DNA from 2 places in the Streptomyces sp. NBC_00464 genome. Region 2 is predicted to be linked to the other one. Evidence: riboswitches for the same ligand, from Rfam matches in the RefSeq annotation. Region 2 holds a riboswitch; the other holds the start of a gene.
The links. A riboswitch is a leader RNA that binds a small molecule or an ion and turns the genes downstream of it on or off. The one in region 2 is predicted to bind cyclic di-AMP.
Positions count from the first base shown of each region.

Region 1: it holds a riboswitch for cyclic di-AMP, as region 2 does, so the genes downstream of both, OG912_RS11840 (C40 family peptidase) here and OG912_RS31665 (C40 family peptidase) in region 2, are expected to answer to the same signal.

Region 1 is NZ_CP107899.1:2,727,324-2,732,604, reverse strand. Features, by position in the region: gene OG912_RS11855 (GNAT family N-acetyltransferase) at 1-359, opposite strand, end outside; gene OG912_RS11850 (C40 family peptidase) at 403-1,449, opposite strand; gene OG912_RS11845 (hypothetical protein) at 1,806-2,159, shown strand; gene OG912_RS11840 (C40 family peptidase) at 2,234-3,436, opposite strand; cyclic di-AMP (ydaO/yuaA leader) riboswitch at 3,435-3,600, opposite strand; gene pcrA (DNA helicase PcrA) at 3,859-5,281, shown strand, end outside.
Region 2 is NZ_CP107899.1:7,037,335-7,042,615, forward strand. Features, by position in the region: gene OG912_RS31650 (ATP-binding protein) at 1-272, shown strand, start outside; gene OG912_RS31655 (LysR family transcriptional regulator) at 294-1,211, opposite strand; gene OG912_RS31660 (LysE family translocator) at 1,284-1,931, shown strand; gene OG912_RS31665 (C40 family peptidase) at 2,001-2,474, opposite strand; cyclic di-AMP (ydaO/yuaA leader) riboswitch at 2,478-2,648, opposite strand; gene OG912_RS31670 (hypothetical protein) at 2,977-3,285, opposite strand; gene OG912_RS31675 (ATP-dependent Clp protease proteolytic subunit) at 3,293-3,928, opposite strand; gene OG912_RS31680 (NUDIX domain-containing protein) at 4,531-5,004, opposite strand; partial or broken gene OG912_RS31685 (AMP-binding protein) at 5,220-5,281, shown strand, end outside.

The DNA of each region.
Region 1 (5,281 bases), 4.3 Mb from region 2:
TCGGCCATCACCAGGCCGTCGACCGGCTTCGGCGGCAGCAGACCGCCCGGGGCGCAGGCCAGCAGCGGGGCGCGGTTCTCCACCGTGAACCCGGCGGCCAGCAGCGCGGGTTCGACCGCCGGCGCCCAGGTGGGCAGGAACTCCAGGCGCGGCATCCGGTCCAGCTCCCCGAAGGCCGCGATCAGGGCGTCGAGTTCGGCGGGCGTCGGCTCCGCGTCCGGGTCCGGGATGGCGTAATTGGCGTACTTCAGGGACCAGTTCGGGTTGTAGCGGATCGCGAACGGGCCGACCCGGACGTGGTCCGGGGAGCGGAGCGTGAGCGTACGGGCATGGTGCTGGACGTCGACGTCCATGGGCATGTGCGGGTGTCCTTCGGGCCGTTCCGGTGCGGAGGGCGGGAGCCTACGCCACTCGGGTCGCTCCCGCGAAGGGCATCTGGTCGATCGGCGCGATGCGGACCGGGGCCCCGGGGCGCGGGGCGTGGATCATCTGGCCGTTGCCGATGTAGAGGCCGACATGGCTGATGCCCGAGTAGAAGAACACCAGGTCTCCGGGTGCGAGTTCGGAGCGCGATACGCGTCGGCCGGCGTCGATCTGGGTGTACGTGGTCCGGGGGAGCGAGACACCCGCGGAGCGGTAGGCGGCCTGGGTGAGGCCGGAGCAGTCGAACGAGGAGGGGCCGGTGGCGCCCCAGACGTAGGGCTTGCCCAGGGCGGTGTACGCGAAGGCGACCGCCTCGGCGGCGCGGGCGTTGGGCGCCTGGGCGGTACCGCGCGGGGCGCTGCGGTCGGCGTGGGAGCTGCCGCGGCCGCCCTCGGAGGCGTCGTAGGAGGCGCGCTCGGCGGGGGAGAGGCGGGCCAGCAGCTGCCGAGCCTCGGCGAGTTTGGTGCGGACCGTCGCCTTGTGCTCCTTCAGGGCGGCCTGCCGGGCGGCGAGGTCGGCCAGCTGACCTGCGGCCTCGGCACGTACCTGGGCCACGTCCGCGACCTGGCGCTGCACGGCGCGGACCTCGGTGGCACGCCGCTCGCCGGCCCGGTCCACGTACGAGGCGCGCCGGAGGTACTGGTCGGGGTCCGACGAGAGCGCCAGCTGCACGGCGGGGTCGATGCCGCCGGAACGGTACTGCGCGGCGGCGTACGAACCCAGGGCGTCGCGTGCGGTGTTGAGCCGCTCGGTCCTGCGCGCCGCCTCGTCGCGCAGGGCGTCCACCGACTTGGCGGTGGCGGTCGCCTTCTCCTTGGCGCCGTTGTACTGCTCGGTGGCGACCTCCGCCTCCCGGTACAGCCGGTCCACCTCGGCCCTCACCTGGGCGGGGGTCGGCGCCGGTTCGGCGTGCGCGGATCCCGGCAACGCGGCAGCGGTCGCGGCCCCGGCGAAGGCGAGCGTCGCTGCGGTGCGGGCAGCAGAGCCGGTGTACGGGCGCTGCTTGGGTTTCTGGTGCGCTGCCACGAGGGCGGGCGTCCTTCCTTTCGACGGCCCGCCGGGGTCTACCGACGGGCCCGCCCGGCCCGGCGACGGGCCGCCAACAGGGGGAGCGGTCCGCCGCCGGAACCTCGGCGGGGTGACCGGGACCGTCGTCCGGGTGCGGGTCGGCGGTGTGCCGGTCACCTGGACAGGGACGCTAAACCCGGGACACGGGAAAGGGTTGTAATGACGCTTATTGTCTTAATTTGGCGTTGCGTTGCCATCGTACGATCGGAAAAATTGCACCAGAGTCAGGCAATTGGTGCATCATGCGGTCAAGTGGCCACTAAGCCTCACCCGGCCGTGGAGTGCTGATATGGCCGGGGCTAGGCTGCGGAGCCATGCGTGTACTCATCGATGTCTTCGTCGCCCTGCACATCATCGGCATCGCCTCCCTGCTGGGCGGTTTCCTGACCCAGATGAAGGCGATGAGTGCGGGCACGGCACGGTTCGTCCCGGCCATGCTGCACGGCGCTCTGACCATGCTGGTCACCGGAATCGCGCTGGTCGGGCTCGACCAGGCCGACGACCACCCCGTGAACAACGTCAAGATCGGCATCAAGCTGCTGATCCTGGTCGTGATCCTCGGGCTCGTCTACGTCAAGCGCGACGAGGAGAAGGTCGACAAGGGCCTCTTCGCCGCGGTCGGCGGACTGACGATCGTCAACATCTTCATCGCCACGCTCTGGACCTGAGCCCTCGCTCACGCCGCTGCCCGGACCCCATGGGGTCCGGGCAGCGGCGTTTTCGCGACGGGGGCGAGCAGAGGTCAGCCCGGCCGCACGCTCCCGTAGATCGGCATGTAGAAGATCGACTCCTCGCGCACGTTCGCCCCCGGCTTCGGCGCGTGGATCATCATGCCGTCGCCCTTGTAGATGCCGACGTGGCTGATGTCGTCGTAGAAGAAGACCAGGTCCCCGGGCTGCAGATCAGCCGTGGCGACCCGGGTGCCGACGTTCACCTGGTCCCAGGTGGTCCGCGGAATGTCGACGCCGGCCGCCTTCCAGGCCGCCTGGGTGAGCCCCGAGCAGTCGTACGAGGCCGGGCCGGTCGCCCCCCAGACGTAGGGCTTGCCGAGCTGCGCCCTGGCGAACGCCATGACCTTCTCGGCCTTGGTCGAGGCGTCGGTGTCCGAACCCGAACCTGTGCCGGTGCCGGTGCCGGTGCCCGTACCGGTCCCGCTTCCGGTGTCCGTACCGCTTCCGGTGCCGGCCTCCTTGGCGGCCTCCGCGGCCTCGTCGGCCTTGCGGTCGGCCTCGGCCTTCGCGGCGGCCTGCTTCTTCGCCAGCTCCGCGGCCTTGCGCTTGGCCTCGGCCTCCTTCTTGCGCTCCAGCTCCGCCAGGCGCGCCTTCTCCTCGGCGGTCAGCTTCGACAGCAGGCTGCGGGCCTCGGACAGCTTCGTCTGGACGTTCTGCTTGCTGGTGCGCAGCGTCGCCTGCGACTCGGTGAGCGTCTCCAGGCCCGCCACGGCCTCGGCCCGCTGCTTGGACGCCTTCACCTGCTGCGTACGGAAGTCCGACACCGCCTGCGTCTGGCGCGAGGTCATCCGGTCCATGAGATGGGTCTGGTCGAAGAACGACTGCGGGTCGTCGGCCAGGAAGAAGGTGGCGGTCGGGGCGAGGGCGCCACCGCGGTACTGGTCGGCGGCGTAGGTGCCGAGCGTCCTGCGGGCCTCGTTCAGCTTCTCGGTGCGCCGGGCGACGTCGTCCAGCAGCGTGTCCACCTTGGAGCGCTGCTTGGTCGTCGCCTCCTTCGCCTGGTTGTACTGCTGGGTCGCGGTGCCGGCCTGCCGGTAGAGGTCGTCGACCTTCTTCTGTACGTCCTCGATGCTCGGCTTGGGTGCGGGGGCGGCGAGTGCGCTCTGCGTGGACAGCAGGGTCACCGACGCCAGTGCGGCCGTCGTGATCCCGACGGCCGGGCCGGTAGTGCGCACCCGGGTGCGCGGTTTGCGATGCGACGCCAAGGCCGGCATCTCCTTCCGTGGACCGCCTACCGGGTTAGCTGTCGGGTTCGGGCGGAACGGAAGGCTGCCCTACGGTCCTGGTGGGGGATTCGGACCGATTCACCCCGGTGCTGCGTGTGGGTCCCCGGTTCCGGACTCCCGTACGGGCAGCCCGGATTCGGCGTGGACGCCCGCTCGGCGTGGATCGCCTCTGGGGGTACGGGCCGCCCGAACGAGCACGCTAGCCAACTCATGGTGCCGCTGTGAAGGTTGATGTTCGATATGCCCGATACATTTTCGTGACCTCGGCGAATTGGGGTGCTGCGGGGCAGGTGGACCCGGGCTTCCCCCACGCCGCGCGTTCCCCTGCTCGCTCTGTGTGCCCGCCTGCCGGTGCGTGCTTCATCACTCGGGCCCGGAGTGTCAGTGCGGCGCCCTAGACTCGGACAGCGATGAGCAGCCTCTTTGACGACAGTTTCCTGGCCGGCCTCCAGCACACGGAGGAAGGGCCCCCGCCGCCCCCCGAGGACTCCGCACCCGAAGCGGTGCCGGAGGACCTCTTCGCGGGCGTGTTCGACGGGCCCCCGCCGCCCCGCGACGCGTACTACCGCGACGGGGCCCACCGCCCGGTCATCGACGCCGCCGCGCTGCTCGACGGGCTGAACACCGAGCAGCGCGCAGCCGTCGTGCACGCCGGGTCCCCGCTGCTCATCGTCGCCGGTGCCGGTTCGGGCAAGACCCGCGTGCTGACCCACCGCATCGCCCATCTGCTGGCCGAGCGCGGGGTGCACCCGGGCCAGATCCTGGCGATCACCTTCACCAACAAGGCCGCCGGCGAGATGAAGGAGCGCGTCGAGCAGCTCGTCGGACCGCGGGCCAACGCCATGTGGGTCATGACCTTCCACAGCGCGTGCGTACGGATCCTGCGCCGCGAGTCGAAGCGGCTCAGCTTCACCTCCTCGTTCTCGATCTACGACGCCGCCGACTCCAAGCGCCTCATGGCCCTGGTCTGCCGCGATCTCGACCTCGACCCGAAGCGCTTCCCGCCGAAGTCGTTCACGGCGAAGGTCTCGAACCTGAAGAACGAGCTGATCGACGAGGAGACCTTCGCCGGACAGGCCGCCGACGGCTTCGAGAAGACCCTCGCCCAGGCCTACGCGCTCTACCAGTCCCGGCTGCGCGAGGCCAACGCCCTGGACTTCGACGACATCATCATGACGACGGTGCACCTGCTCCAGGCGTTCCCCGATGTCGCCGAGCACTACCGCCGCCGCTTCCGCCACGTCCTCGTCGACGAGTACCAGGACACCAACCACGCCCAGTACACGCTCGTACGGGAGCTGGTCGGCCCGGCCGGTCCGGAGGACGCCCCCGCCGAGCTGTGCGTCGTGGGTGACGCGGACCAGTCGATCTACGCCTTCCGCGGCGCGACCATCCGCAACATCCTCCAGTTCGAGGAGGACTATCCGAACGCGACCACGATCATGCTGGAGCAGAACTACCGCTCCACGCAGACGATCCTGTCCGCGGCCAACGCGGTCATCGAGCGCAACGAGAGCCGCCGCCCGAAGAACCTCTGGACGAACGCCGGCTCCGGCGCCCGGATCACCGGATACGTCGCGGACACCGAGCACGACGAGGCGCAGTTCGTCGCCGACGAGATCGACCGGCTGACCGACGCGGGCGACGCCAAGGCCGGCGACGTGGCGATCTTCTACCGGACGAACGCGCAGTCCCGTGTCTTCGAGGAGATCTTCATCCGCGTCGGCCTGCCGTACAAGGTCGTCGGCGGGGTGCGCTTCTACGAGCGCAAGGAGGTCAGGGACGTCCTGGCCTACCTCCGGGTCCTCTCCAACCCCGAGGACACCGTCCCGC
Region 2 (5,281 bases):
ACGCCGTCCAGCACACCTTCGGACAGTCACCCACCTTCACCGTGGACCTCCGGCTGGAACGGGAGGAAGAGCTGCGCCTCGGGGTGACGGACAGTCACCCCCGTTGGCCCCAGCGGCTCCCGGCGGCCGTGCAGCAGGACAACGGGCGCGGCATGGTGATCATCCGTTCGCTGGCCAAGGAGTACGGTGGCCGGCTGGCCGTCACCCCCACCCCGGACGGCGGAAAGACCGTCTGGATCGCACTGCCGTGGCACGTACCCGTCCAGCAGTGACTGCCCCGCCGCGCACTCCGGTCACTGAGGCGCGGCGGCCCGCCCGAATCCGCTGCGCAACAGAGCCCGCAGCGTCGCAGCCGCAGCGCTCGTGCGGTCACCGCGGTGCACCACCGAGATCGTCCGGCGAAACGCGGCCGGCTCCAGCCGCCTCACGGACAGCGGCGTCGGCGACATCGCGGCGACCATCTCGGGTACGACCGCCATGCCGATGCCCGCGCTGACCAGAGCACACACCAGCGCATAGCCCGGTGACTCGCAGACCACCGCCGGCAACGCCCCCGCCTCGGCGAGCGCGCTCTCCACCCCGCGGCGCGGCGGATGGGTGGGCGCGCTGCTGATCAGGGGCCGGCCTGCCAGCTCCGTGACCGGGAGCCGTCCGCTGCCGTCGGCCAGGACCTGCCCGACAGCAGTGATCAGGACCAGTTCCTCGATCAGGAGCGGCTCGGCCAGGATGCCCGAGGGCAGTGCCGTCGCGGCAGCCGGCTCATAGGCATGGGTCAGTGCCAGATCCACCTCGCCCGCCGCCACCGCTGCCACCCCGCCCGGTGGTTCGTATTCGGTGACGACCAGTTCCACGTCCGGGTGGGCCCGGCGGAACGCGCTCAGCACCGGGGGCAGCAGATGGACGCCCGCCGTGGTGAAGGTGCCGACCCGCAGGCGCCCGCCGGACAGCCCGGCGAGGCGCGCCAGCTCGTGGCGGGCCTGGTCCATCTCGTCGAGGACCCGCCGGGCGCGCCCGGCAAGCAGTTCGCCCGCGGCAGTCAGGCGGGCGCCACGGTGGTGGCGCACCAGCAACGCCGCACCCGCCTCGCGCTCCAGCTTGGCGAGCTGCTGGGAGAGCGCGGGGGCGGTGTACCCCAGGCGGGCGGCGGCCCGGGTGATCGAGCCGGCCTCGGCGACCGCCACGAGCGCCGCGAGCCGTGTGGGGTCGTACATTAAGCATTCCTTTTGGCAGACCCAGAAGATTGCAAGTACATGCTAAAGGCTCCGGGGGTCCAGGGTGGAGCCATGGACGCACAGCTCACTGCCTTCGTCGGGGTCGCCGCCGCAATGGTCGCGCTGCCCGGCGCGGACTTCACCGTCGTCGTACGCAACGCCCTCGCCTCGCGTGCGGCGGGGGTCGCGACGGCATTGGGGGTTGCCGGGGGCCTCCTCGTCCACACCGCTCTTGCCGTCGCCGGTCTGGCGGCCGTGCTGGTGGCGGTGCCCGTGCTGTTCCGGACCGTCCAGCTCCTGGGCGGCGCATACGTCCTCTACCTGGGCATCAGCGCCCTGTACGCGGCCCGGCACCGCATACGGCCGGGACCGGAGGCCGGGCCGGGCGAGGAGGGCGGCGCGCGGGCCGCGAGGGGCACCGGGCGCGCTCTGCGCCAGGGCTTCCTCACCAATGCGCTGAATCCCAAGGCGCCCGTGCTCTTCCTCAGCCTTCTGCCGCAGTTCGTGCCCACCGGGGCGGCGCCGCTGCCCAGAACGCTGCTGCTGGCCGCGATCGTCGTGGTGCTGGCGCTGATCTGGTTCCCGGCCGTGGCGCTCCTGGTGGACCGCCTGGGCCGGTGGCTGCGCCGGCCGCGTACCGCCCGGGCGATCGAGGGCGGCAGCGGCGCGGCACTCACCGCACTGGGGCTGGTCCTGGTGACCGGTCCGCTGCTGCACTGAGGCGGGAGCGCGGGCAGGGACGAGGGAGAGGCCTCGGCGGACCCGTCGGCCGCGGACCGGGGTGGGGCCTCAGCGGACCCGGCCGTAGTAGACGCTCTTCGTCCAGATCTTCTCCAGGCGGACCACGGCCCCGGTCTTGGGCGAGTGCCAGATCTTGCCGCTGCCCGCGTAGATGCCCACGTGGTAGATGCTGCGGCCGGAATGGAAGAAGACCAGATCGCCGCGCTGCCGGCTGGAGGACGAGATGTGGCGGGTCTTGTTGTACTGCTGCTGGGCCGTGCGCGGGAGCTTCTTGCCCGCCTTCTTGAACGAGTAGAGCGTCAGCCCGGAACAGTCGAAACGGCTGGGCCCGGCCGCGCCCCACCGGTAGGGCGCCCCCTTCTTGGAGGCGGCGATGTTGAGCGCCTTCATCGAATGTGTCGCGGCCTGGGCATCGGTCACGGCGCCGGGAACGAACAACGTGCCGCCGACAGCGGCGAGAGTCATGGCCGAGGCCGTCGTGGCCCGGGCGAGCAGAGACGGGACATGAACCTGCGCAGTCATGCGCAACCCTTCGTCAGCCGCCTGTGAAGGATGACCTGTCGGGTTCGGGCTGGCGAAGTTGCCCGGCCGCAGATGCGGCTTCACCCCGAGGGTCGACCGGAATCCGGTCGGCCCGTTGTGCTCGGGTCCTCCACTCCTGCCGATCCACTCCTGTCGACCAGGCATCCGGACGGCGGCAGGACTCGGCGTCCGCCCGGACCGCCCCGCCGCGGTGGCGGGGGCTTGTCGTCCCAGGGATCTTGACTCACCGAGTGCCGGATTTCCGAGGCGAAACGGCGATATGTGAGGCTCATCACGACTGACCCGTTCGGGTGGACAGGTGTCATTACGGGAAACTCCCGGCGCTCGCCGGCCAGTGCCGTACCAGCGGCGGAACGGGAGATTTCACCCATCGTCCACCTCGATTGCGCAAATCGAGTTGTCCCTCGTGCGAAGTAACGTCTACGCCGAACGAGCGAGAAAATTCGGTCGACGCGTCGGGCGTGTCGAGCCGGAGGGCTGATCAACTCGGCGGGGCGGGCGGGATGGTGACCCGCCCGGAGCGTCGTTCGCCATCCAGTACGCGTAGCGCCCGGGTCAACGTGGCCGCGTGGATCCGGGATTCGCCCCGCTCGTGCATCACGGCGAGTGCGTCCCGCAGAGCGGCCGCGAACGAAGCCAGTGCCTGGGCGGCGCGCAGCGCGCCGTAGGTGTCGCCGCCGTGGGCCGGATTGATCCGGCCCACCTGGTCGAGGACTTGCAGGTAACGGTCGATGAACTCGCCCTCCGCGCGGGTCAGGGCGGGCAGTGGCGGGAACTCCGGTGACGGCATCGGGGATTCACCGTGCCGGGTGCGGAGGCAGCGACAGTGAGCGGTTGCGGATGATGTGGTCGACCAGCCCGTAGTCCTTGGCGCCCTCGGCGTCGAGGATGAGATCGCGTTCGGTGTCGGCGGTGATCTGCGTGGCGGGGCGGCCGGTGTGACGGGCCAGAATGCCGGTCAGCGTTTCGCGCATACGGGCCACTTCCCGTGCCTCGATCTCCAGGTCGGAGGGCTGTCCCTGCACCGGCTCGGCGAGTTCGGGCTGCTGCACGACCACACGGGCACCCGGCAGAGCGTGCCGCCTGCCCGGAGCGCCTGCCGCGAGCAGCACGGCCGCGCCGGCCCCTGCCTGGCCGAGACAGAAGGTCTCCACCTCGCAGGTGAGGAACATCATCGTGTCGTAGACGGCGGTCATGGCGCCGAACGTGCCGCCGGGGGAGTTGATGTAGAGCGAGATGGCCCGGTCCGGCGCGTCGTGCTCCAGGTACATGAGCTGTGCGACCAGGTCGCCGGCCGCGGTGTCGTCGACGGGGGTGCCGAGGAACACGACCCGTTCGGCCAGCAGTTTGGAGTACGGGTCGAGCGTCCGGGTCCCCTGGGACGTGCGCTCGGTGAACTCGGGAAGTACATGGCGGGCGGCAGGGCGGTGCATGGCGTGGCCTCTCCTCCGGGGCGCGCGGAGGCCCGGAAGGCGTCCCGCGCACGCTTCTGTGAGAAATGTACAGGACGTACAGAAGATTGTGATGGGGGAGCCGTGAACGGCCGGCCGGGGTGCGATGAACAGACAGGACCAGAGCGCCGGCGGGGCGCGTCCGTCGACATCTGCTCTCGCTCTGCTCTCTGCGCTCCCGAGCGAAACCGCCGGACCACGCGCCCTCGAACCGCTGCGCAGCTGTGTGCGACGCGGGCCGTACCACCGATCGGCGAGTACGGCCCGATGTACGTGCACTCCAAGACGCACCTTGTCCACGAGGGCCGCCACGTCAATGGAGGGTGCGAGGAGCGATGCCCCTCGTTGCAAGGTCTGCGAGCTCAACCGAGTCGCTCCCTCGGCCATGACGACTCTTTCGAGCTCGTTTGTGGAAAGGTTCTTCCGGATGAGGGCTACGCGCGCTCCCAGCGCCACATGCGGTACGTATACGGCGCCCGCGACGGTCGGCGGTGAACGAGGGTCCTTGCCCGGGCGCCGGAGAGCACCGGATATGTCGCCGGAGAGCGGCGGATCTATCGCCCCGTTGCCACATGAACCTTTGCCTACCCGGAAACGGTTACCGGTTTGGGCGGGGGGCCGTACTTCAGGATCGACTCCAGTTGCGGAACCAGGTCGTCGTCCGGAAGGAGCCGCTCAGGTGTTGCCTTGAGCTCGGAGAGACTCCACCACCTGTACCCCTTAATGGACTTGCGCTCGTGGTCCTGGAGGCTGCGATGGTCAACCTGCGTCGAAATCGTGCGCACGAGCACGTAGGACTGTTTGACTAGTTGTGCGTATCCACGTCGATGCGTGATCCAAGGCGTACCCACCCACACCAGCGGTCCCACCTGAACGGCGACCAAGCCGGTTTCTTCCCGAAGCTCTCTTCGAACAGCTTCGTCCAACCCCTCGCCTTCTTTGAGGCCACCGCCTGGACATGTCCATCTTGGTACACCCTCAGAGTCCACCAGTCTGAACATGAGAAGCCGATCAGCGCTGTCCAGCAAAACGGCCCTGACTGTCTCTCTGGTCTCCATGACAACTCCACTGATCCATTCCGGCCTGAGTATCGCCCGGGGCGGGGTGTGTCCCGCGCGCCTTTCGGTGATTCAACTCCTCGGGCCTCGTTGCTGTCTTGCTCCTACCTCGCGCAGCGTCCAAGCTGGTGGCCGAGACCCACGCCAACGCCGTCGCCATCACGGCTTGGGAGCCGTTCGGCTGTCCCGAGCTGCTGACCACGTACCGGCCGAGGGTGGCCAGCGTCGTCCCCAGCCTTCTGGACGCCTTGACCGAGACCTGGCGCCGCCGCGAACT